DNA from 2 places in the Nocardioides montaniterrae genome. Region 1 is predicted to be linked to the other one. Evidence: riboswitches for the same ligand, from Rfam matches in the RefSeq annotation. Region 1 holds a riboswitch; the other holds the start of a gene.
What was found. A riboswitch is a leader RNA that binds a small molecule or an ion and turns the genes downstream of it on or off. The one in region 1 is predicted to bind cyclic di-AMP.
Positions count from the first base shown of each region.

Region 2: linked by a shared signal. The riboswitch ahead of ACYVJ3_RS12290 (C40 family peptidase) and the one ahead of ACYVJ3_RS06005 (C40 family peptidase) in region 1 are both predicted to bind cyclic di-AMP.

Region 1 covers NZ_BAAGSB010000002.1:505,919-517,381, forward strand. The annotation lists gene ACYVJ3_RS05990 (hypothetical protein) at 1-244, shown strand, start outside; gene ACYVJ3_RS05995 (glycoside hydrolase family 3 protein) at 311-1,447, shown strand; gene ACYVJ3_RS06000 (hypothetical protein) at 1,461-1,607, opposite strand; cyclic di-AMP (ydaO/yuaA leader) riboswitch at 1,762-1,929, shown strand; gene ACYVJ3_RS06005 (C40 family peptidase) at 1,931-2,419, shown strand; gene ACYVJ3_RS06010 (SDR family NAD(P)-dependent oxidoreductase) at 2,529-3,296, shown strand; gene ACYVJ3_RS06015 (DUF3048 domain-containing protein) at 3,412-4,428, shown strand; gene ACYVJ3_RS06020 (TetR/AcrR family transcriptional regulator) at 4,462-5,223, opposite strand; gene ACYVJ3_RS06025 (hypothetical protein) at 5,559-6,026, shown strand; gene ACYVJ3_RS06030 (YqgE/AlgH family protein) at 6,126-6,695, shown strand; gene ACYVJ3_RS06035 (DUF3039 domain-containing protein) at 6,734-6,994, shown strand; gene ACYVJ3_RS06040 (DEAD/DEAH box helicase) at 6,991-8,799, shown strand; gene ACYVJ3_RS06045 (winged helix-turn-helix transcriptional regulator) at 8,800-9,297, opposite strand; gene ACYVJ3_RS06050 (PaaI family thioesterase) at 9,363-9,827, shown strand; gene ACYVJ3_RS06055 (MFS transporter) at 9,892-11,154, opposite strand; gene ACYVJ3_RS06060 (MarR family winged helix-turn-helix transcriptional regulator) at 11,151-11,463, opposite strand, start outside.
Region 2 covers NZ_BAAGSB010000008.1:27,861-39,323, reverse strand. The annotation lists gene ACYVJ3_RS12305 (DEDD exonuclease domain-containing protein) at 1-1,313, opposite strand, end outside; gene ACYVJ3_RS12300 (glycosyltransferase family 87 protein) at 1,379-2,248, shown strand; gene ACYVJ3_RS12295 (hypothetical protein) at 2,287-2,493, shown strand; cyclic di-AMP (ydaO/yuaA leader) riboswitch at 2,603-2,759, shown strand; gene ACYVJ3_RS12290 (C40 family peptidase) at 2,773-3,756, shown strand; gene ACYVJ3_RS12285 (hypothetical protein) at 3,773-4,981, shown strand; gene ACYVJ3_RS12280 (M48 family metallopeptidase) at 4,987-6,249, shown strand; gene ACYVJ3_RS12275 (Flp family type IVb pilin) at 6,253-6,396, opposite strand; gene ACYVJ3_RS12270 (Flp family type IVb pilin) at 6,508-6,687, opposite strand; gene ACYVJ3_RS12265 (Flp family type IVb pilin) at 6,873-7,016, opposite strand; gene ACYVJ3_RS12260 (Flp family type IVb pilin) at 7,128-7,307, opposite strand; gene ACYVJ3_RS12255 (response regulator) at 7,445-8,098, opposite strand; gene ACYVJ3_RS12250 (sensor histidine kinase) at 8,160-9,689, opposite strand; gene ACYVJ3_RS12245 (type II secretion system F family protein) at 9,737-10,663, opposite strand; gene ACYVJ3_RS12240 (type II secretion system F family protein) at 10,663-11,463, opposite strand, start outside.

The DNA.
Region 1 (11,463 bases):
CTCGGTCTGGGCCGCGCGGCTGCCAGGTGGGGGAGCGGCGATCCCGCTCGGCATCGCCATCGCCGTGCTCGTCGTGCAGCTGGTGGGGATCCGCCCGGCGCTCACCAAGCGCTCGGACGCCGTCCTGGCCGGCGCCACGCTCGAGGACGCGCCTCGCTCCCACGCCCACCTCTGGTACGTCGGCACCGAGGTGGTCAAGGCCCTCGCGTTGCTCGCCGCGGGCATCGCCCTCCTGACGCGATAGCGGGTGGGAATCGTCACCGCGCCGGTGGTTCCGGCGCGTCCGGCGAACGCCACTACGGTTCCTCGAGTGCGACGACTCGGCTGGCCGACGCTGATCCTGGCGCTCCTCGTGGTCCCGTTGCTGTCCGCCTGCGGCTCCTCGACGAGTGACCACGCGACCACCCCGGACGCCGCCCGGCGCAAGCTCGCCGCGATGACGCTCGAGCAGCGGATCGGGCAGCTGCTCATGGTCGGTACGCCGGCGGGGGAGCCGTCGAGCGCCACCGCCCGCACCATCTCCAGGTTCCACGTCGGCAACGTGATCCTGATGGACAAGAGCACGGCCGGCCGTACCGCGATCAAGCACACCGTGGAGACGATGCGCCGCCAGGTCGGGCCGCGGTCGACCAGCGGCGTACGCCTGCTGATCGGGGTCGACCAGGAGGGTGGCCTGGTCCAGCACCTGCAGGGTCCGGGCTTCGCCCGGATGCCCAGCGCGCTCGAGCAGGGCACGTGGAGCCCGACCCGGCTCAGGGCGCAGGCCCGCCGCTGGGGTCGTGAGCTCAGGGCCGCCGACGTCAATCTCGCCCTGGGGCCGGTGGCCGACACGGTCCCGCCCGGCGCCCGGGCCACCAACCAGCCGATCGGCCGGCTGGACCGCAACTTCGGCTACGACCCGACCAGCGTCGCCCAGCACGCGGCCGCCTTCGTCCGCGGCATGGCCGACGTGGGCGTCGCCACCAGCGAGAAGCACTTCCCGGGCCTGGGCCGGGTCGTGGGGAACACCGACTACACCAGTGCGGTCGTCGACGCCGTCACGCGCCCGGGCGATCCCTACCTGCAGCCGTTCAAGGCCGCGGTCGACGCCGGCGCCGACTTCGTGATGATGTCGCTGGCTTCCTACCCCCGCCTCGATCCGCGCCAGCCGGCGGTGTTCAGCAGCCGCATCATGCAGGGGGTCCTGCGCCACGACCTCGGCTTCCGGGGCGTCATCGTCAGCGACAGCCTCGACGCGACCGCCGTACGCCGCTGGACGCCGCAGGAGCGGGCTGTGCGCTTCCTGCAGGCCGGCGGCGACATGGTGCTGGTGACGTCGGCCGACCAGGTCGGTCAGATGTACGCCGCGCTCGTGCGCCGCGCGCGCAACGACCCGGCGTTCGCACGCCGGGTCGAGGACGCAGCACTGCGCGTGCTGCGGGCGAAGCAGGCCCAGGGCCTGCTCTGAGGAGCCGTCGGGCTCAGTGCGACTGGCCCCAGATGAAGCCGAAGATGCCGGCGGCCACACCCAGGATGATGATCGACCAGAGGGTGATGTTGGCCAGCGAGTGCATCAGGTGCTGGTAGGCGTTGTCGGAGAAGCCGGCGAACTGCTCGTTGTCGGACATCTGTTGCTCCTGTGGAAGTGCGTGGACTGATCGGCAGCACCGTACCGCTTCCCGGGTTGACGAAGGTCACCCCGGCGCCACCTTGGACCCTGTCGGCCCGCCCGCCTACCTTCGATGGCACAAGTTCACAGAGCGCTGTCGGGTACGCCGAGTCCTGCCACATCCGCCAGCGTCCGTCTATCTCAGACAAGTGGCAGGAGTGGGGGACCCAACTTCGCCGGTCCTACCGACCGGCTCGGGGTGAAGCGACACGGCAACGCGCCGCGGGGCACTTTCCGCCCTAACCCGACAGCTCACCTCGCAGGCGTGGAAAGGAAACCCACATGCCTGCCATGGCTCGCATGCGCGCCCTCGCGCTGTCTTTTTTGGCCCTGATCGCCCTGACCGCCTCCCTGGCCGTCGCCACCACCGTGGCGGCTCCGTCCGCTGAGGCCCTCGACCGCCCGGTCGCCGCCCGCAGCGCACTGAGCATCGCGCGCCACCATCTCGGCGCGCCCTACCGCTACGGCTCCGCCGGCCCGCACGCCTTCGACTGCTCCGGACTGGTCTACTTCAGCTTCCGCCACGCGGGCTTCCGCCACATCCCGCGCACCTCGCGCGCGCAGGCCCACTTCGCGCACCACATCCGGCGCTCCCACATGCGCCGCGGGGACCTGATCTTCTTCACCGACGGTGGCGGGGTCTACCACGTCGGCATCTTCGTGGGCCGCCGTCACGGCCACGTCCGGGTGCTGCACGCGCCCTACCCGGGCGCGCGGGTGCGGGTCGACCGCATCTGGACCAACCGCTGGTTCGCGGGCTCGCTGCGCTGAGACCGCCGTACGACGCCCGTCCGCGACCGTGCGGGCGGGCGTCGTAGGCTGCTGGGCGCTTGTGGCTCGGCCAGAGGCCGCAGCTCATCGACTTCGAGAGGAACACACCATGGGTCGTTTCGACGGAAAGGTCGCCGTGATCACCGGCGCCGCGCGCGGCATCGGGTTCGGCACCGCTCAGCGCTTCGCTGCCGAGGGAGCCTCGGTCGCGATCGTCGACCTCGACGAGAGCGCCGCCGCTGAGGCCGCGGCCAAGCTGGAGCTGGTCGGCGACGCCAAGGCGATCGGTGTCGGTGCGAACGTCTCCGACGGTCCGTCCGTCGACGCCGCCATCGACCGGGTCGTCACCGAGCTCGGCGGCATCCACATCCTGGTGAACAACGCCGGCATCACCCGCGACAACCTGCTGTTCAAGATGACCGAGGACGACTGGGACCTCGTCATGGGCGTGCACCTCAAGGGCGCGTTCCTGATGACCAAGGCCGCCCAGAAGCACTTCGTCGCGCAGAAGTACGGCAAGGTCGTGAACCTGTCGTCGATCTCCGCCTACGGCAACCGCGGCCAGGCCAACTACTCGGCCGCCAAGGCCGGCGTGCAGGGCTTCACCCGCACCTTGGGCATCGAGCTCGGCCCGTTCGGCATCAACGTCAACGCCATCGCGCCGGGCTTCATCAAGACCGAGATGACCGAGGCCACCGCCGACCGCATGGGCATCGACCGCGAGGAGTTCTTCAAGCTCAACGCCGACGCCAACCCGGTCAAGCGCATCGGCTTCCCCGAGGACATCGCCGCCGCCGTCGCGTTCCTCTGCGCCGACGAGTCCTCCTACATCACCGGCCAGACCATCAACGTGGACGGCGGCTTCCGCATCCACTGAGCCTTCGGCTCGTCCTGAGCAACACCCGACACGCCCGCGCATCTGCGCGGGCGTCGTCGTTCCACGACCGACACTGAGACGTTCCACCTTCTCTTCCCCAGATTCGGAGTTCCCCGTGCACAAGCGCTCCCGCCTCGTGATCCCGGCCGCCGTCGCGGCGCTGAGCCTCTCGCTCACCGCTTGCGGCAGCAAGAGCGACGACAAGGCCGCCGGCTCGGGCTCGTCGTCGGCGCCGGCCCAGGTGCCCGCCACCAACCCGCTGACCGGTCTTCCGATGAGCGACTCCGAGCAGGCGCACCCGCCGTACATCGTCAAGATCGACAACACGGCCGCGAGTGACCCGCAGATCGGCATCGGCAGCGCCGACCTGGTCACCCAGGAGCTCGTCGAGGGCGGTCTGACCCGTCTCGCGGTGTTCTTCTACGACAACCTCCCGCAGAAGGTCGGTCCGGTCCGCTCGATGCGCGCCACCGATGTCGGTGTCGCCAAGCCGATCGGCGCCTCGATCGTCACCTCGGGTGCCGCGCAGTTCACGCTGCACGCGATCAGCCACGCCGGGATCACCTACCTCGACATGAACAACCCGAACGTCGTGCGCGTCAGCGACGGGCAGCACGACTCCCTGCACAGCGTGATGGCCAACCTCGCGGCCATCGGCAAGGCGGCCCACAAGAAGCCCGCTCGCCCGGCCGACTACCTCCCGTTCGGCGACCAGGCGCTGCCCCAGGGCCGCGCCGCCACCTCGATCGACGTGAGGTTCTCGGGCGGCGTCGGCTCGGACTGGAAGTACGACGGCAAGCACTACCTCCTCCAGAACGGCTTCATGGGCCAGGGCGACGTGTTCGCCCCCGACACCCTGATCGCCGCGACGGTCACCACCACGACGGCGCCGTACAAGGACCCGGCCGGCAACCCGGTCCCGATCTCGCACTTCGAGGGATCGGGCAAGGCGCTGATCTTCCACGACGGCCAGGTCGTCAAGGCGACGTGGGAGAAGAAGAACGAGGGCGACGCCGTCACGTTCAAGGACGCGTCCGGCAAGGAGCTGGAGATCCCCGCAGGCCACGTGTGGCTCTCGCTGGTGCCCGGCAAGGGCGACGCCGGCGCGGGCTCGGTGACCTTCACCAAGTAGCAGCGACCCACGAGCGACGAGCCCGTCGGAGCCTCAGGCTTCGGCGGGCTCTTCGTCGTCGTCGACGACCGGGAGCTCGCCGGTGTGCGCGACGCCGAGCGGGAGGTCGACTCCGGCCTCGACCATCATCTGCACGCCGGTCAGCAGGAACCCGATCGCGGTCTGGACCCGCTGTGCGGCGCCCTCGCTGTCGTCGGCGGTCGCGACCTGCTCGCCGGCCGAGGACATCGCGCCGAAGAAGATCCGCGAGAACGTCTGCAGCATGTCGTCGTCGAGGTCCCACCGTCCCGCGTGGAGCGTCGTGCGCACGATGTCGACCACGTTGGCGAAGGTCGAGCGCTCCTCCTGCTCGCGGTAGCGCTCGTGGCCCAGGACGGCAGGGCCCTCCTGGATGACGATGCGGCGGTAGCGCGGCTCGCGGACCACCTCGAGGAACGCGCGCAGCCCGTTGCTGGCCTTCTTCCACGGGTCCTTCGAGCCCCGCAGCGCCTTCTGGATCTGCTTGGAGGCGTCGGCCTCGACGCGCTCGAAGACCGCCTCGAACAGGGCCTGCTTGCCCGAGAAGTGGTGGTAGAGGGCGCCCTTGGTCACCCGGGCGCCCGACACGATCGCCTCGAGGCTGGTGGCGGCGTACCCGTTCTCGGTGAACAGCTCCTCGGAGATGTCGATCAGCGCGCGTCGGGTGGAGGCGGAGTACGCCGCCCGCCGGGTCGCGCCGGTGACGGCTCCGGTCGCCTTCGACACCGAGGTCTTGGGGACCTTCGGCACGAGCTTGGAGACGGTCGCCTTTGCCACCGGGCAAGCATAGGTCGGAGCACGTGCGCCCCGTCACATCGACGGCGGGGGTCGTGATGGGTGGGACGGATGTGACCTTCGCCAGTGACCCCCGTCGCGTGCTCCGCATCACCGTCGCGAGCCCTTCGGCATACCGCCGGTATGTGCCAGACTCGAGGTACGTACCGACGGTATGTCAGCGGGGGAGTCTCGGGTCAACAGGACCCATTCGTGCTGACGTTCGTAGACGAAAGTTAGGAGTGCTGACCATGACCTGGAAGGCGTTTCACAACCGAGGCGAGGTCCTCCGCTCCGTGATCGCAACATCTGCGGTCCGGCGCGACGGAATCCTGCCCATGGACGTCGAGGGTGTCGCGGAGATGTTCCGTGGCGAGCTCGACCTGCTGTCCGCTCTTCAGCTCAAGTGGCACACCCGCCTCGGGGGCCACGTCGAGCGACAGCTGATGACCCAGCCGATGGACCTGCAGACGCGGGTCATGCTGGGCTGGAAGGCGGCCGCGGACGAGCTTCCCGGCGTACGCCTGATCATTGACCACTACACGGCGAACCCGGTGGACGAGGAGATGGCCAAGGCCCTCACCAAGGCCGTCGCCAAGGAGCACCACTACCTCGCCGTGATGGCGGGCCGGGCCAGCCTCGACTCGCTCCGCGCCGACGACGAGCGCAGCGAGCAGATCGGTGCCGAGATCGAGGCCGGTGCTCGTGACCTGCACCGCGGCGTCAGCGCCGTCATCCTCCCGCAGGAGGAGGTGGAGCCGCGGGGCAGCCTGCTCGAGCGGCTCCGTGCGGTCATCGCCGCCTGAGTCACGTTCGACCTTCTGGAGCTGCCGTTTGGTACCAAACGGCAGCTCCAGTGGCTTTTTTACCGCCGTTTGTCACCAAACGGCAGGGATGATGGAGCCATGACGCCCGGACTCGACCCCGCGCCCGGCCTGCTCCTGGTGGCCAGCCCGGAGCTGGTCGACCCGAACTTCGCCGACACGGTGGTGCTGCTGCTCGAGGTCAACGACGAGGGCGCGTTCGGGGTGGTGCTCAACCGCCCGACCCAGATCCCGGTCGACGACATCCTGGCGCCGTGGGGAGATGTCGTGGACTTCCCCGAGGTGCTCTTCTCCGGCGGCCCGGTCGGCACCGACGGCGCCCTCGCCGTCGCGCTCGACGACGACGCCGACCAGGGCGGCTGCGCGGGCTTCCGGGCCGTCGCGGGGAACCTCGGCATCCTCGACCTGGACACCCCGCCCGAGCTGGTCGTCGGCGCCATCGACCGGCTGCGCGTCTTCGTCGGGTACGCCGGCTGGGGCGCCGGTCAGCTGCAGGGCGAGATCGCCCGCGAGGACTGGTACGTCGTGCCCTCGATGTACGACGACGTCTTCGGCCCGGACGCCACCGGGCTCAGCCGCCGGGTGCTCAGGCGGCAGCCGGGGGAGCTGGCCCTCCACGCGACCCGACCCGCCGATCCGGCCATGAACTGAAGGTCGGCGGCGCCCTCTAGACTGAGCCTGTGACAACGATCGGCTTCGGCGCAGGCGACACCGACACCCTCATCAGGGAGCGGACCGTCCCGACGGACGACGGCGACCACGAGCGGTTCTCCCACTACGTGGAGAAGGACAAGCTCACCGAGGCGATGGTGATGGGCACCCCGGTGATCGCCCTCTGCGGCAAGGTCTGGGTCCCCAGCCGCGCTCCCGAGAAGTTCCCGGTGTGCCCCGAGTGCAAGGAAGCCTGGGAGAACCTCGGCGACAACGACGACGACGGCTCGAACGGGTGACGGGCGGGTCCCACCCGGCCAGCATCGCCCCCCGCGTCGCCGCCAACCTTAGCCCTGCGTGGCCGGAGCGTGCGGCCTGGGGAACGGCCGGCTCGCTGCGTGCCTGGCAGCAGGCCGCGCTCGAGGACTACCTCAGCCGCACCCCGCGTGACTTCCTCGCGGTCGCGACCCCCGGCGCCGGCAAGACCACGTTCGCGCTGACCGTCGCCGCCGAGCTGCTCGGCCGCCGGCAGATCGACCGGATCATCATCGTCGCGCCGACCGAGCACCTCAAGACGCAGTGGGCGGCGGCCGCGGCCAAGGCCGGCATCCCGATCGACCCGACCTACTCCGCCGGCAGCGGCAAGATCTCCAGCGACTACGTCGGCATCGCCGTGACGTACGCCGGCGTGGGCGTCAACCCGCTCGCGCTGCGCGTGCGCACCGAGCGGTTCAAGACGCTGGTGATCCTCGACGAGATCCACCACGCGGGTGACTCGATGAGCTGGGGCGAGGGTGTGCGCGAGGCGTTCGAGCCCGCCGCTCGCCGCCTGGCGCTGACCGGTACGCCGTTCCGCTCCGACATCAACCCGATCCCGTTCGTGACCTACGAGCCCGGTGAGGGCGGCGTACCGACCTCGGTCGCCGACTACACCTACGGCTACGCCGAGGCGCTGCGCGACCACGTCGTCCGCCCGGTCCTGTTCCTCGCCTACTCCGGCCAGATGGCGTGGCGCACCAGCGCCGGCGACGAGGTGGCCGCCTCGCTCGGTGAGCCGCTGACCAAGGACATGACGTCCCAGGCCCTGCGCACCGCGCTCGACCCGAACGGCTCGTGGATGCCGTCGGTGCTGGCAGCGGCCGACAAGCGTCTCTCCGAGGTACGCCGGCACGTGCCCGACGCCGGTGGTCTGGTGATCGCCTCCGACCAGGACTCGGCCCGTGCCTACGCCAAGATCCTCAAGCAGATCACCGGTGACTCGCCGACGGTCGTGCTCTCCGACGAGAACGCCGCGTCGAAGAAGATCAGCGAGTTCAGCGACGGCGACTCGCGCTGGATGGTCGCGGTCCGGATGGTGTCCGAGGGCGTCGACGTACCTCGTCTCGCCGTCGGCGTCTGGGCGACCACGACCTCGACCCCGCTGTTCTTCGCCCAGGCCGTCGGCCGCTTCGTGCGTGCCCGGACCCGTGGTGAGATCGCGTCGGTCTTCCTGCCCAGCGTCCCGAACCTGCTGAGCTTCGCCGGCGAGCTCGAGCGCCAGCGCGACCACGTGCTCGGCCGGTCCAAGACCAGCGACCCGACCGACATCTTCGCCGCCGAGGACGACCTGATGGCGCGCGCCAACGCCGGCGAGTCCGCCTCGGCCGACCTCGAGAGCCAGCCGTTCGAGGCGCTCGGCTCCGAGGCCCGCTTCGACCACGCCCTGTACGACGGCGCCCAGTTCGGCCACGAGGGCGAGGTGCACGTCGGCTCCGACGAGGAGATGGACTTCCTCGGCATCCCGGGGCTGCTCGACCCGAGCCAGATGAAGGACCTGCTGCGCCAGCGCCAGGACGACCGCCGCAAGACCCGGGCCTCCCAGCCGCAGGCGCGACCGGCCGACTCGGTCGTCGACGTCACGACCCACGAGCACCTCGCGTTGCTGCGGCGCGAGCTCAACGGCCTGGTCGCCTCCTGGAACCACCGCACCGGCCAGCCGCACGCGATCACCCACGCCGCCCTGCGCAAGGAGTGCGGCGGCCCGGCCGCCGCGATCGCGAACGCCGAGCAGCTGCAGAAGCGGATCGACCGCGTCCGCGAGTGGTCGGTGCGCAAGTCCTCCTGATCAGCCGACGAACGGCTTCGCGCCCGGGCCTCGCACGCTGGTGACCTGCCGCGGCTCGTCGATGTGGTGGCCCGCGGCGCACCTGATCTCGACGTGGACCGCCTCGTCGCAGTCGCGGTGGACGAAGGTGATCGGCGGACCTGCCGTGTCGGCCAGGTGGCGATCGCCCCACTGCGCGATCGCGAGCAGGATCGGCTGGAGCTCCGTGCCGACGGCGGTGAGCCGGTACTCATGGCGTGCCCGTGACCCGGCCGCCTGGTAGGCGACCTTCTCCAGGACGCCCCTTTCGACGAGCAGGGCGAGCCGGTTGGTCAACACCTGGCGGGGGATGCCCGCGTGGCGGTGGATGTCGTCGAACCGGCGTACGCCGAGGAAGACCTCGCGCAGGACCACGACCGTCCAGCGCTCGCCGAGGATCGCCATCGCGCGGCCGAGCGTGCAGTTGTCGACCGACCAGTCGAGCGCCGGTGGGGCCGAGGGAGTCCCGGTTGCGGTCATGGCAGCAGGATAGTGCGACCTGGGTCTCGTTGACAGACTCAGCAGTGCGGTGGTTCGCTCGAGCCATGAGTGAGCTTGCGACGAACACCCGGCTCGACCCGTCGGCCCTCGACGGCTTCGAGCTCCTGTGTGCGATCCGGGACGGCCTGATCCCGGGTGCGCCGATCGCGGACACCCTCGGCTTCGCGGGCATGGACATCCCCGAGCGCGGCACCGCGATCTTCGAGCTCGATCCCGAGCTGCGGCACTACAACCCGATCGGCAGCGTGCACGGCGGTGTGTTCGCCACGCTCCTCGACTCGGCCGCCGCGTGCGCCGTCCACTCGACGCTGGCGGTCGGCGAGGGCTACACCTCGCTCGACCTCACCGTGAAGTTCCTCCGCGCCGTCACCGTCGACTCGGGCCGGTTGCGTGCGGTGGGCACCGTCATCCAGCGCGGCCGACGTACGGCCCTCGCCGAGGCCAAGCTGTACGACGGCCACGACCGTCTCGTGGCCTACGCGTCCTCGAGCTGCATGATCTTCTCCTGACCCCGGGAACGACAGCGGCGCGGCCGGGCTCGAGGCCCTGCCGCGCCGCTGCGACCGTGGGTGGTCAGCCGGCGTCGCCCACCAGCTCCGCCTCGGCCTCCTCGGGGGAGTGCGCCGCGGGAGCGCCGTGCAGGGCACGGGCGACGACACCGCCGCCGACGAGCAGGACCGCGACGCCGATCGCGACCGAGATGCCGCCGAACCAGAACGGGGCGGCGACGCCCTCGTGCTCGGCCAGCTTGAGGGCGACGTACGGGCCGACGGCGCCGCCGGTGAACCGCACGAAGCTGTACGCCGCGGAGGCGACCGGGCGCTCCACCGGGGCCGAGCCCATGACCGCCTCGGTGACGAGCGTGTTCACCACACCGAGGAACGCACCGGCCACGACGATGCCGACCTTGACCGCGAGGGCGTGGTCGGCGGCGTACGCCATGACCAGGAGGTCGGCCGCGAAGAGCGCCATCGCGCCGGTGAGGGCGGGCATGGTGCCGAAGCGGCGCTGGAGGGCCGGGGCGGCTGCGACCGACGCCAGGGCGAGGAGCAGGCCCCAGCCGAAGAAGATCCAGCCGATCTGCATGATCCCGGCGCTCGGGAGGGCGAACGGGCCGGCGGCCAGCAGCGAGAAGAAGCCCAGGTTGTAGCAGACGGCGACCACGGCCAGGATCGCGAGCGCGGGGTGCCGCAGCGCGCGGAACGGGTCGGCCAGCGTCGTACGGCGTCCCGTCGGGGGAGTCGCCGGGAGGGCGAACACGGTCGCGACGAGCGCGATCACCATCAGCGTCGAGACGCCGAAGAACGGGGCGCGCCACGACTGCTCGCCGAGCAGGCCGCCGACGAGCGGGCCGGCGGCGATGCCGAGGCCCAGGGCGGCCTCGAAGAGGATGATCGCCTGCTTGAGGGGGCCGGTGGCCGCACTGACGATGGTGGACAGCGCCGTCGCGATGAACAGCGCGTTGCCCAGGCCCCAGCCGGCGCGGAAGCCGATGACGGCGCCCACTGAGCCGGACGCGCCGGCGAGGCCCGCGGACACGATGATGAGGGCCAGGCCGAGCAGCAGGGTGCGCTTGGGGCCGATCCGGCTCGACACCACTCCGGTCACGAGCATCGCGACGCCCATGACCGCCATGTAGCTGGTGAAGAGCAGCGAGACCTGGCTCGGCGTCGCGGAGAGCTGGGCGGCGATCTCCTTGAGGATCGGGTCCACCAGGCCGATGCCCATGAACGCGATCACGCAGGCGAACGCGACGGCCCAGACGGCTCGTGGCTGGCGCAGCAGGGATCCGGAGCTCGCTCCGGGGTCAGTGGTGGGCAGGGCGGGGGCGGTCACGGGTGGGTCTCCTCTGGTTGCGTGGGTTCGGTGAGCGCGTCGCGGAGCACCGCGACCGCGGTCGCGACGTCCTCGGCGGAGTGCTGGGTGATGCGGGAGGCGAGCAGGTCGGCGTTGGCGGCGCGGACCCGGCCGAGCTCGGTGCGACCGGCCTCCGTCAGGCCGATGAGGGTGCTGCGCGCATCGGTCGGGTGCGGCTCGCGGGCGACCCAGCCGGCCTCGATCAGCTGGCGCACGATCACGGTCATCGTCGGCTGGGAGCAGTTGTCGAGCTGGGCCAGCGCGGTGACCCCGAGCGGGCCGTTCTGG
Region 2 (11,463 bases), on a different contig from region 1:
GCCTCCTCGAAGCGCTCCTGCGCGGCGAGCTCGGCCATCTTGGCGTTGATCAGCTCGACCACGTCGTCGGGATCGCGCAGCACCGCGTCGCGCAGCTGGCGCACGACCGCGGCATAGGTCATCAGGTCGACGCTGCCGTCGCAGGGCGCCAGGCAACGGGCCATCTCGGCCAGGGCACAGGCGGTGCGGCTCGGCGCGGCGCCGAGCCGGTCGGTGCACTGACGGATCGGGAAGACCTCGTGCAGCGCGACCAGGCAGCTCTCGGCCGAGGCGCGCGACGAGAACGGGCCGAGGTAGTCGGCGTCGTCGTCCATCACCTTCTTGACGAGCGAGAGCCGCGGCCAGGCCTCGTTGGTGAGCTTGAGGAAGGTGACCTTCTCGGGGTAGCGCGAGCGGCGGTTGTAGGGAGGCTTGTGCTCGCCGATCAGCCGCAGCTCGCGCACCTCGGCCTCCAGCGGCGTGGCGCACTCGATGCCCTGGACGGTCGAGGCGAGCGCCACCATCTCGCCCATCCGTGACCGGGTCTCGGAGGCCGTGAAGTAGGAGCGGACGCGCTTGCGGAGGTCCTGGGAGGTGCCGACGTAGAGCACCTTCCCGCGCTCGTCCTTGAAGAGGTAGACGCCCGGGGCATGGGGAAGGTGGTCGGCCAGGTGACGCTTGCGGCGTTGGGCGCCGGCGACCTTGGAGGAGTAGCTCTGCAGCTCCTCGAGGGTGTGCACGCCGAGGCCGCCGAGTCGCTCCATGCAGCCGTGCAGCACGTCGACGGTCGCGCGGGCGTCCTCGAGGGCGCGGTGGTTGGGCGTCGTGCCGGCCCGGAACACGCGCGCCAGCGAGGACAGCTTGTGGTTGGGCGTCTCGTCCTTGCTCACCACGTGGCGGGCCAGCTTGACCGTGTCGAGCACCTCGAAGGCCGGCCACGTGATGCCGAGCTCGGCCGCGTTGTGCTTGAGGAAGCCGACGTCGAAGCGGGCGTTGTGCGCCACCAGCACGGCGCCGTGCGCGAACTCCAGGAACGCCGGCAGCGCGCTGTCGATCGCGGGAGCGTCGGCGACCATCCGGTTGGTGATGCCGGTCAGCACCGCGATGAACGCGGGGATGCTCGTGTGCGGGTTGACCAGGGTCTGGAACTCGCCGAGCACCTCGCCGCCGCGCACCAGCACCGCGCCGATCTCGGTGATCCGGTCGCCGTCGGCGGGCGAGCCGCCGGTCGTCTCCAGGTCGACGACGCAGAACGTGACGTCGCGCAGCGGTCGCCCCATCTCGTCGAAGCTGAGCTGCTCGGCGAGTCGAGTGGTGACGGCGGCCGTGCTCATGTTCTGAAGGTACGGCGAATCACCGACACAACCCGGCCGCCACGGCTAGCGTTCGTCCGGTGAGCATGACTCGGGAGGACTGGCGCCGCCTTGCCCGCACTTCCGGGTTCCTCACCCTGTGGCTGCTGACCGGCCTGTTCGCGGTCACGGTCATCGCGTCGTACCTCCACCGCGACTGGATGGGCGCGAACGCTCACGCCTACTGGTTGGCCGGGCGCTCCTCGAGCCCCTACCAGCTCGCGGCGCCGGGTGAGCCCGACGCGTTCGAGTACTCCCCGGTGTTCCTCCAGCTGGTCCGACCGCTGACGCACCTGCCGTTCACGGTCTTCGCGGTGGGGTGGTCGGCCGTCGAGGCGCTCATCTTCTGGTGGATGACGCGAGGGCTCGGGTGGCGCTGGCGGGTGCCGGTGCTGCTGATGTGCGTGCCGGAGCTGGCGCTCGGCAACATCAACGCCGTCCTCGGCGCCGTGGTGGTGCTGGGCTTCCGGCGGCCGGAGTGCTGGGTGTTCCCGGCACTCACCAAGATCACGCCCGCCGGGGTGGGCGCGGTCTGGTTCCTGGCGCGAGGGGAGTGGCGGGCGCTGGTCCGGATGGCCGTCGCGCTGGTCGCCGTGGTCGCGGTGTCCTACCTCCTCGACCCCGGGCTGTGGAGGGACTGGTTCACCTACCTCACCTCGCACTCGACCGACCACCTGCCGCGCGGTCAGTGGCATCTCGCCAACCAGCGACTCGACATCGGCATCCGCCTGGGCATCGCCGTCGTCCTAGCGGCCTTCTTCGCCCGCAAGGACGTCCGCTGGCCGTTGCCGTTGGTGATGGTCCTCGCGGTGCCTGTGTTCGGGTGGACGGCGAACCAGCTCCTGGCGATGGTCCCTCCGATGGTGCGGATCTGGCACGACCAGCGCAACGCATCGGAGGCGGACGGCTCGTCGTAGGCGGGTTTGTGTCGGCGGTCCCTGGGAGCGTCGTACCCATGACGACGAGGATCGATTGCGGAACATGTGTGGTGCGCGGTCTGGCCTGCCACGACTGCGTGGTGACGGTTCTGCTCGGGCCGCCGCCCGAGCTGAGCATCGGCGACGACGAGCTGGCCTGCTTGGACCTGCTGGCCGATGGGGGCCTGGTGCCGCCGCTGCGACTGGTCCGGCCGGTGGACGGGCCCATCGTCGAATCGGCGTGACGGGAGTGATCTGCGTCTCGGGACGACACGCGCTGGGGTTTGGACGGCCCTCGGAGACAGGACTATTCTGCTTGCTCAGGTGTCCGTGGAAGTGGTCCGACCGGTCCGCGCGGACACCGCGTTGAGTCTGGACCACTCGGGGTCCAGAGCCGGGGAACCATCACTCTGGGGTGAATCCCGTACGAGGCGCGCAAGCGTGGAGTACGGGTAGGGCAAGTCGTGCCCGAACCCGTCAGCTCACCCGGTAGGCGTACGACACCAGAGGGGACCCGCCAGCTCGTGCTGAACGGCCGAAACCGCATCACCGCAGGACTCGCAGCGCTCGCCCTGAGCGGCGCCGCCACGTTGACCGTGACCTCGATCCAGAGTGCCCACGCCGACCCGGACATCAACAAGGTCCGTGATCGCGTCGAGGCCCTCGACCACGTCGCCGAGACCGCCGCCGAGAAGTACAACACCATCAACGTCCAGCTCGGCCAGCTGCACCGCGAGCTCAAGTCGCTGCAGGCCGACCAGGCGCGCGAGGGCTCGACCCTCGACGGCGTCCGCTCCGACGTACGCGACTCCGTGATCGCCCAGTACCAGGGCGAGACGCTCGGCAGCGCCGGCAGCCTGCTCAACACCAAGCCGGAGGCGTTCCTCGGTCAGGTCTCGACCGTGACCACGGTCAACGACCTCCAGAACAATCTCCTCGCCGACTACGGCGCCCAGGTCAAGGCCTACAGCATCCGCCAGGCGCAGACCCAGGACCGCATCGACAAGATCGCCGCCCTCCGCAAGGAGCTGGCCGCGAACAAGAAGACCGCGGACGAGAACTTCGCCAAGGCCAAGGACGTCCTCGACGGCCTCGAGGCCAAGCAGCGCGAGGCGATCCTCGGCGGTGGCCCGATCGACCCCGGTGCGATCAGCGCCAGCGGCCGCGCCGCTGCTGCGGTCCAGTACGCCATGGCGCAGGTCGGCAAGGCCTACGTCTGGGGTGCCGCCGGCCCGAGCGCGTTCGACTGCTCCGGCCTGACCATGGCCGCGTGGGCGCGTGCCGGCGTGAGCCTGCCGCACTCCTCGTCCGCCCAGTTCGGCATGGGCCCGCACATCCCCGAGAGCGAGCTGCGCCCGGGCGACCTGGTCTTCTACTACAGCCCGATCAGCCACGTCGGCATGTACATCGGCAACGGCCTCATCGTGAACGCCGAGAACCCCAGCGTCGGCGTCAAGGTCACCAGCCTGCACGCGATGCCGTACGTCGGCGCGGTCCGCCCTGGCTGAGCCCCGCACCACCCGAGTGAGCGCCGCGAGCTTCGCGGCGCTCCTCGCGCTTTTGTCCGGGCTGCTCGCCGGCTGCGGCGACCAGACCTACGTCGCCCCGAAGCCGACGGCCGCCGCGAGCATCGACCCGGGCGAGGCGACGGCGACGCTCGCCGCCCTCCAGACCGCAGTACGCCGCGGCGACGCTGACGCCGCGCGTGCGCTCGGTTCCGACGACGGGTCCGGCGAGCAGCTGGCCGCGATGGCCTCCAACGTCCGTGCGATCGGTCTGGCCGACGTGTCGCTGATCTACCTGACCGAGAACGGCGGCGGATCCTTCGACGGCGCCTGGGGTGCCACGGTCCAGGTCACCTGGCGGGTCAAGGGGTTCGACCGGCGTCGTGCGTCGACCGAGGTCGATGTCTCCTTCGCCGACGGCGGTCACCGGATCAGCGCGGTCGGTGACGACGAGCACCAGACGCCGCTGTGGCTCACCGGCCCGATCGACGTACGCCGGACCGCCGACGTGCTGGTCCTCGGAGCGGGGTCGACGACGCTGACCGACCGGGTCTTCGCCGAGAGCAAGGTCGCGATCGCCCGCGACCACGCGGTGCTCGGTGCCGGCAGCCGGGTCGTGGTGGAGGTGCCGCGCAGCGTCGCCCAGCTGCAGCGAGCGCTCGGCGTACGTCCGCCGGACTACGCCGACATCGCCGGCGTCACCGCGCCTGTCGACGGGAACCGCCTGCCCGGGACGCCGGTGCACGTCTTCATCAACCCCAGCGTCTACCGCATGATGAAGCCGGTCGCCGCGCAGGTCGTGATGACCCACGAGAGCGTGCACGCCGTCACCGACGCCCCGCTCACGACGGGGGCACCGCTGTGGCTGGTGGAAGGGTTCGCCGACTGGGTCGCGCTCGGCGGAGGGAGGGCCTCCGCGCTGCCGTTGAGCCGCACCGCCGGCCAGATCTCCGAGCGGGTCCGCCAGCACGGCGCACCCCGGGCGCTGCCTGCCGACGGCGACTTCGCCAACGCCCGCCACCTCGGGGCGACGTACGAAGCGGCGTGGCTGGTGTGCGTGACCATCGCCGACCACGCCGGCGGCGCGGCGCTGATCAGGCTCTACCACGACGCCCTCGGCGGTACGCCGATCGAGCGGGCCCTCGCCGACGACACCGGGCTGTCGCTCGGATCACTCACCCAGGCCTGGCGTTCCCGCCTCGCGGTAACCGCCGCGTCCCTATCCTGAGGCGCGTGGGAAAGAAGCGCACCGGAGCCGACGGACCGGGGCGCGTGGCACTCGCGACGATGCTGGTCGGCGGCGCCCTGTTCGTGCTCCTGGCCGGGCTGCTCGTGCCGTGGCACCCGGTGCCCGGCGGCATGCCGAACCCGGTCGCCGCGCGCTCGGTCTTCACCGGCGCGCAGGTCGACCGCGGCGAGCACTTCGCGCTGTGGGCGCGGATCTGGAGCTGGAGCGCGCTGGCCGTGTCGCTGGCCGTGTCGATCACCCTGGCCGTCAGTCGTCGCGTCCAGCGGTGGGCCGAGCGGCGCCGCGGGCCGTGGCCCGTGCGCACCATCACCCTGGTGATGACCGTGGTCATGGTCGGGCGGTTGGTGTCGCTGCCGTTCGCGATCGGCAGCCAGCAGCTGTTCCTCGACCACGGCCTCGCCACCGATTCCTGGGGAGCGTGGTCCGCCGACCTGGCCAAGAGCACGACCCTGGAGATGGTCGTCACCGCGATCGGGGTGGTCCTCCTGATCGGCAGCGCCGGCTGGTGGCCACGCTGGTGGCCGGCGATCGCTGGGGGAGTGCTCGGCGTCCTCGTCTTCGTCGGCTCGTTCGTCTACCCCGTGCTCGTCGAGCCGATGTTCAACCAGTTCCACCCGCTGCCCGAGGGGTCCTTGCGCAGCTCGATCCTGCAGCTCGCCGACCGCGAGGGCGTTGCGGTCCAGGACGTGCTGGTCGCCGACGCGTCCCGGCGTACGACGACCTTGAACGCCTATGTCTCCGGGTTCGGCAGCACCCGGCGGGTGGTGCTCTACGACAACGTCGTGGACACCCTCCCGCCCGGCGAGATCGAGGCGATCGTGGCCCACGAGCTCGCCCACGCCAAGCACGACGACGTCCTGATCGGCACGGCGGTCGGTGCGGCAGGCGGCGTCTTCGGGCTGGGCCTGCTCGCCTCGGTGGTGCTGCTGCTCGAGCGCAGGGGCTGGCCGGGAGCGAGGAACCCGGCCTCGGTGCCGCTCCTGCTCGGCCTGATCGCCGTCGGCAGCTTCCTGGCGCTGCCGGCGCAGAACGCGATCAGCCGGCAGATCGAGACCCATGCCGACGTCACCGCGCTCCAGGTGACGCGTGCGCCCGGGCCGTTCATCGACATGCAGCGGCGACTCGCGCTCAGCTCGGTCGCCGATCCCACGCCACCGGCGCTGTCGCAGTGGTGGTTCGGCTCGCACCCGACGGTGCTGCAGCGGATCGCGATAGCGCGGCAGATCGCTGCTGGGGCGGCTCGCTAGGCCTCAGAGGCCGGGGACGTTGAACAGTCCGCTGACGGTGGTGCCGAGGGCTCCGACGGCCATGATGATGACCGCCGCGATGAGTGCGATCAGGAGGGCGTACTCGACCGACGATGCGCCGCGCTCCGGGTGGCCGGCGTTGGTCATGGGTGGCTCCTCAGGTTTCCGAGAGTTCCGAGACGTCGGTGGGGTGGTGGAGAAAGCGAAGGCGGCCGCGCCCCCACCGGGCGCGGCCGCCATCAGGCTGTCTTCGTCAGCTCAGAGCTGGCTGGTGACGTCGCTGAACTTGCCCGACAGGGCGGTACCGAGCGCGGCGACGACGGCGATGATGACGCCGGCGATCAGGGCGACGAGCAGGCCGTACTCGACGGCGGACGCGCCGCGCTCCTCCATCTTGGCGAAGCGGGCGTTGAGCAGGATCTGGAGGTACTGAACCATCGGGGTTCTCCTTGAGTGAGTACTGATTGTGTGTCCCCGGGGGTGGATCCCCGATGACCAGAACTCTGCCGGAGAGTGAAGCCGGTCACTATCGGGAGAACGACCGTCGTGGGATGGTCCTGAGTGACTACTCCGGCCGAGCGGGCGGAGGGTGCCGCGGTCGGTGGCAGCGCCGGCAGCTGGCCTCAGAGGCCGGGGACGTTGAACAGTCCGCTGACGGTGGTGCCGAGGGCTCCGACGGCCATGATGATGACCGCCGCGATGAGTGCGATCAGGAGGGCGTACTCGACCGACGATGCGCCGCGCTCCGGGTGGCCGGCGTTGGTCATGGGTGGCTCCTCAGGTTTCCGAGAGTTCCGAGACGTCGGTGGGGTGGTGGAGAAAGCGAAGGCGGCCGCGCCCCCACCGGGCGCGGCCGCCATCAGGCTGTCTTCGTCAGCTCAGAGCTGGCTGGTGACGTCGCTGAACTTGCCCGACAGGGCGGTACCGAGCGCGGCGACGACGGCGATGATGACGCCGGCGATCAGGGCGACGAGCAGGCCGTACTCGACGGCGGACGCGCCGCGCTCCTCCATCTTGGCGAAGCGGGCGTTGAGCAGGATCTGGAGGTACTGAACCATCGGGGTTCTCCTTGAGTGAGTACTGATTGTGTGTCCCCGGGGGTGGATCCCCGATGACCAGAACTCTGCCGGAGGGTGAGGCCCGCCACTATCGGGAGAACGTCCCGAGTGGAGTGGTCCTGAGTGACTAGTCGGGTTCAGCGGGCGGAGGGCGCCACGGTCGAGAGCAGGCCGATCCGCATCGCGGTGACCAGGGCCTGGGCGCGGTTGACCGCGCCGAGCTTCTGGTAGATCCGCGCGATGTGGCTCTTGGTCGTCGACTCCGAGAGGTAGAGCTTCGCGCCGATCTGGGCGGCGTTGAGGCCGTCGGCGAGCAGCAGCAGGACGTCGTGCTCGCGCTCGGTCAGGGCCGTCGACTCGCTGTTCTGGCGGCGCATCATGGCGCCGACCAGGCCGGCGCACACGAACGACTTGGGGGAGACCGAGGAGTGCCGCGCGGCCTTGATCACCTCGGTGGACGGGGCGTCCTTGCCGACGAATCCGGACGCGCCGGCCTGCATGGCCGCGAAGATCTGGTCGTCGCCGGAGTGCATCGTGAGCACGACCAGACCGACGTCGTTGCTCTGCTTGCGCAGGGTGCGTACGACGTCCAGGCCGGTGCCGTCCTGGAGCTGGAGGTCGGTGACGACGACGTCGGGCTTGAGCCGCTCGTACGCCGCGAGGCCCTCCGCGACCGTCGCGGCGGTGCCCACCACGTCGAGGTCGGGCTCCATGTCGATGACGGTGCCGAGCCCGTCGCGGATCAGCTCGTGGTCGTCGATCAGGAGCACGGTGATCTTCGCGTCGGTCATGGTTTCCCTGCCTTCTGTGCGTGGAGCCTTCGGTGCTGGAGCGTGGAGCCTGCGTGGTGGTTCAGTGTTCGCTGCCCACCGGGGAGCGCAGCGCGACCGAGACGGTGAGCCCCCGACTGGCATTGTCGCGCACCGTGAGGTCGGCGCCCACCAGGCGGGCGCGTTCCTTCATGATCTTGAGGCCGTGGGAGTCGTTGCGGCTTCCCTGCAGGCCGATGCCGTCGTCGGTGATGGTGATCCGCGCCTGCGGCGGGTAGACGTGGCAGGCGACCTCGATGGAGTTCGCACGGGCGTGCTTGACGGCGTTGTTCATGGCTTCCTGGGTGATCCGGAAGAGCTCGGCCTCGACCTCGGGGCGCAGGCGCGCGGGCTGTTCATCGAGCCGTACCCGGATCGGGATGCCTGATGCCTCCGACAGCGGTCGTGCGATCGCGCTGATCGCCGCGCCCAGGCTGGCCGCCTCACCGATGCTGGTGCGCAGGTTCATCACGGACCGGCGTACCTCTCCGACGACCTTGCTCACCCGATCGCGCAGCTTCTGCAGCTGCTCGATCTGGACGGGGTCCGTGGCGCGGCCGGCGATCGCGTCGACGACGTACCCGAGCGAGGCGATGTCCTGGGCGACGCCGTCGTGGATCTCTCGGGCCAGCCGCTGACGCTCGTCGGCGGTCGCGGCGTCGCGGAACTGGGTGAAGAGCAGCGCGGTGTCGAGACGTACGGCGGTCGGCGCCATGGAGGCCGAGAGCTGCTTGAGGTCCAGGCTGGCGAGGTCGGAGAGGAACTCGGCGCTGGAGACGCCGGCGACGACGGCGTGCTCACCGGCGAGGAAGGCGAAGGCGGTCCCCTCCATCACCGGCTCGTCGCGGGCCCAGGCCTGCGCGGCGATGCTCTCGCAGAGCTCGGTGTCGGCGGGGTCCTCGCCGATCGAGGCGACCGGCGTCAGCCCGTCGCCACGGGGGACGAAGGCGTGCAGGGTGCGGCAGGGGTGGTGGTCGCCGACGGTCTCGAGCAGCTCGCCGCCGAGGGCGGTGACGTCCAGGCCGCCGCGCAGGTTGCCGGAGAGGTCGATCAGCTGGCGGATGAGGTGCTGGGCGTCGCGGTAGGGCTGCAGGGCGTCCCGCGGCTGCCGCTCGCTGGAGAGCGTGACGCCGGCGATGAGGCTCAGCCCGATGCCGGCCATGGTCCAGGTGAAGATCGAGACGCCGAGGTCGGAGGAGATCTTCTGGAACCACATCAGGCCGATGCTCACCGTGGCCACGGCCTGGATCGCGGCGACGCGGTACATCGACTTCGTGCCGGTGGTGAGCGTCGCCGCGAGGGGAGGTACGACGAGCGCCGCCAGCGTGGCCGAGGAGTAGTGCATGCCCAGCGCGCACAGCACGCCCACGGCGCCGGCCTCGACGGCCGGGGTCAGGGTCAGCTCGAGCTCGCGCCGGATCGCGGTGATGGCCTGGTAGAGCCACAGCACGCCGATGGCGAGCGCGACCAGCAGCGCGTTGGACTGGTGGATCCACAGTGCGGGTGCACCGATAGCCAGGACGGCGAACAGCCGGGCCGTCGCGAGGACGGCGTAGGCCTGGTTGTTCGGCATTCCCTGATTCTCGTGCACCTGCGTCCCTTTCGGGGGCCGATCTCTCTTTAGCCCCCGCCGAACTGCTTCGAGATGCTCATCGCTGCGGGACCCATGATGACGACGAACAGGCACGGAAGCACGCACAGCACGAGCGGGACCATGATCTTGACCGGGACCTGCTGGGCCTTCGCCTCGGCGTACTGGCGTCGCTTCACGCGCATCTCGACGGCCTGGACGCGGAGCACCTGGGCGATGGAGATGCCGAACGAGTCGGCCTGGACCATGGCGCCGACGAACGCCTTGAGGTCGTCGACGTTGGTGCGCTCGCCGAGCGCCTTGAGCGCCTCGGCCCGCCCCATGCCGAGCTGCATCTCGCGCAGGACGCGGGAGAACTCCTCGGCCAGGGGGCCGCCGGTGTTGCGGGCGACCTGCTGCAGTGCCGCGTCGAAGCCGAGACCGGCCTCCACGCTGATGGTGAGCAGGTCGACGGCGTCGGCCAGGGTCCGCTTGATCTCCTCGGACCGGTCGTAGGCACGCTGGTAGAGGTACATGTTCGGGCCCATGAACCCGGCTGCGGCCATGGCCGCCGCCAGGAGGACGGTCGTGGTGAACGACCAGCCGAGCATCATCGAGTACGCCGCGCCGACGATCGGCATGACGGCGGCGGCCATCACCTTCAGCGACAGGACCCGGTCGACCGACCAGTCGCGCGGGTTGCCGGCGAGGTCGAGCTTGTGGCGGATCCGCTCGGACTTGTCGGCGCCGGCCAACCGGCGGCCAAGGGTGAGGGCCCGGGCCTGGAGCGGCGCGAGCACACGGTCGGCGAAGGGGAGGTCGGCCTCGGCGGCGAGGTCCTTGGCGCCGGCGCTGCCCATCTGCTCGAGGGCCTGCAGCGAGCGGGCCAGACCGGCCGGGTGTTGCTCCTTGACCAGGGCGCGGCCGGCCAGGCCGACGGCACCGAGGATCAGGACCAGGGCGAGGAACAGGGCCATCAGATCTCCACCTTCACCAAGCGACTCATCCAGAAGATCCCGAGGCTCAGCCAGCCGACGGCGCCGCAGAGCATCGCCCAGCCGAGGGGCGAGCTGTACATCGGCGTGAGGTACCCGGGCTGGGTCAGGAACACGAACGCGGCGACGCCCGGTGGGAGCACGCTCAGGATGATCGCGGAGAGCTTGCCCTCGGCGGCGAGCGAGTTGACCTGGCGGCGCAAGAACGCCCTCTCGCGCATCGTCCCGGCGACGGTGGTCAGCAGCTCGGCGAGGTTGCCGCCGACCTGGCGCTGGATCCGGATCGCCATGACGACCCAGGCGAAGTCCTTGCTGTTGAACCGCTCGGCGACACCCTCGAAGGCGTCCTCGACCGAGACACCGATGCGGGTCTCGACCAGCACGCGCTTGAACTCGCCGTTGATCGGGTCGGGCCCCTCACGGGTGATCGTGTCGACCGCCTGCGGCAGGCTCAGGCCCGCGGAGAGTGCGCCCGCCAGGAGCTGGAGCGTCTCGGGAAGTGCGGCGTCGAACGCCTTGCGGCGACGACCCGCGGCCCAGCGGAGGTAGACGAGCGGGAGGACCGCGCCGATCACGCCGAAGAGCAGGCCGACGAGCAGGTTGCCGCCACCGAGGAGCGCGCCGACCAGGACCGCGCCGACGACGATGCCGAAGTGCAGCAGCAGCCACTCCGAGGGCTTGAGCTGGCTGCCGGCCGCGGTGAGCCGCTGGGTCAGCCGCTGGTCGAGCTGCTCGTTGCGCTCGAGGAGGCCGGCGGCAGCCGCCTTGGCCTGCTCCAGCAT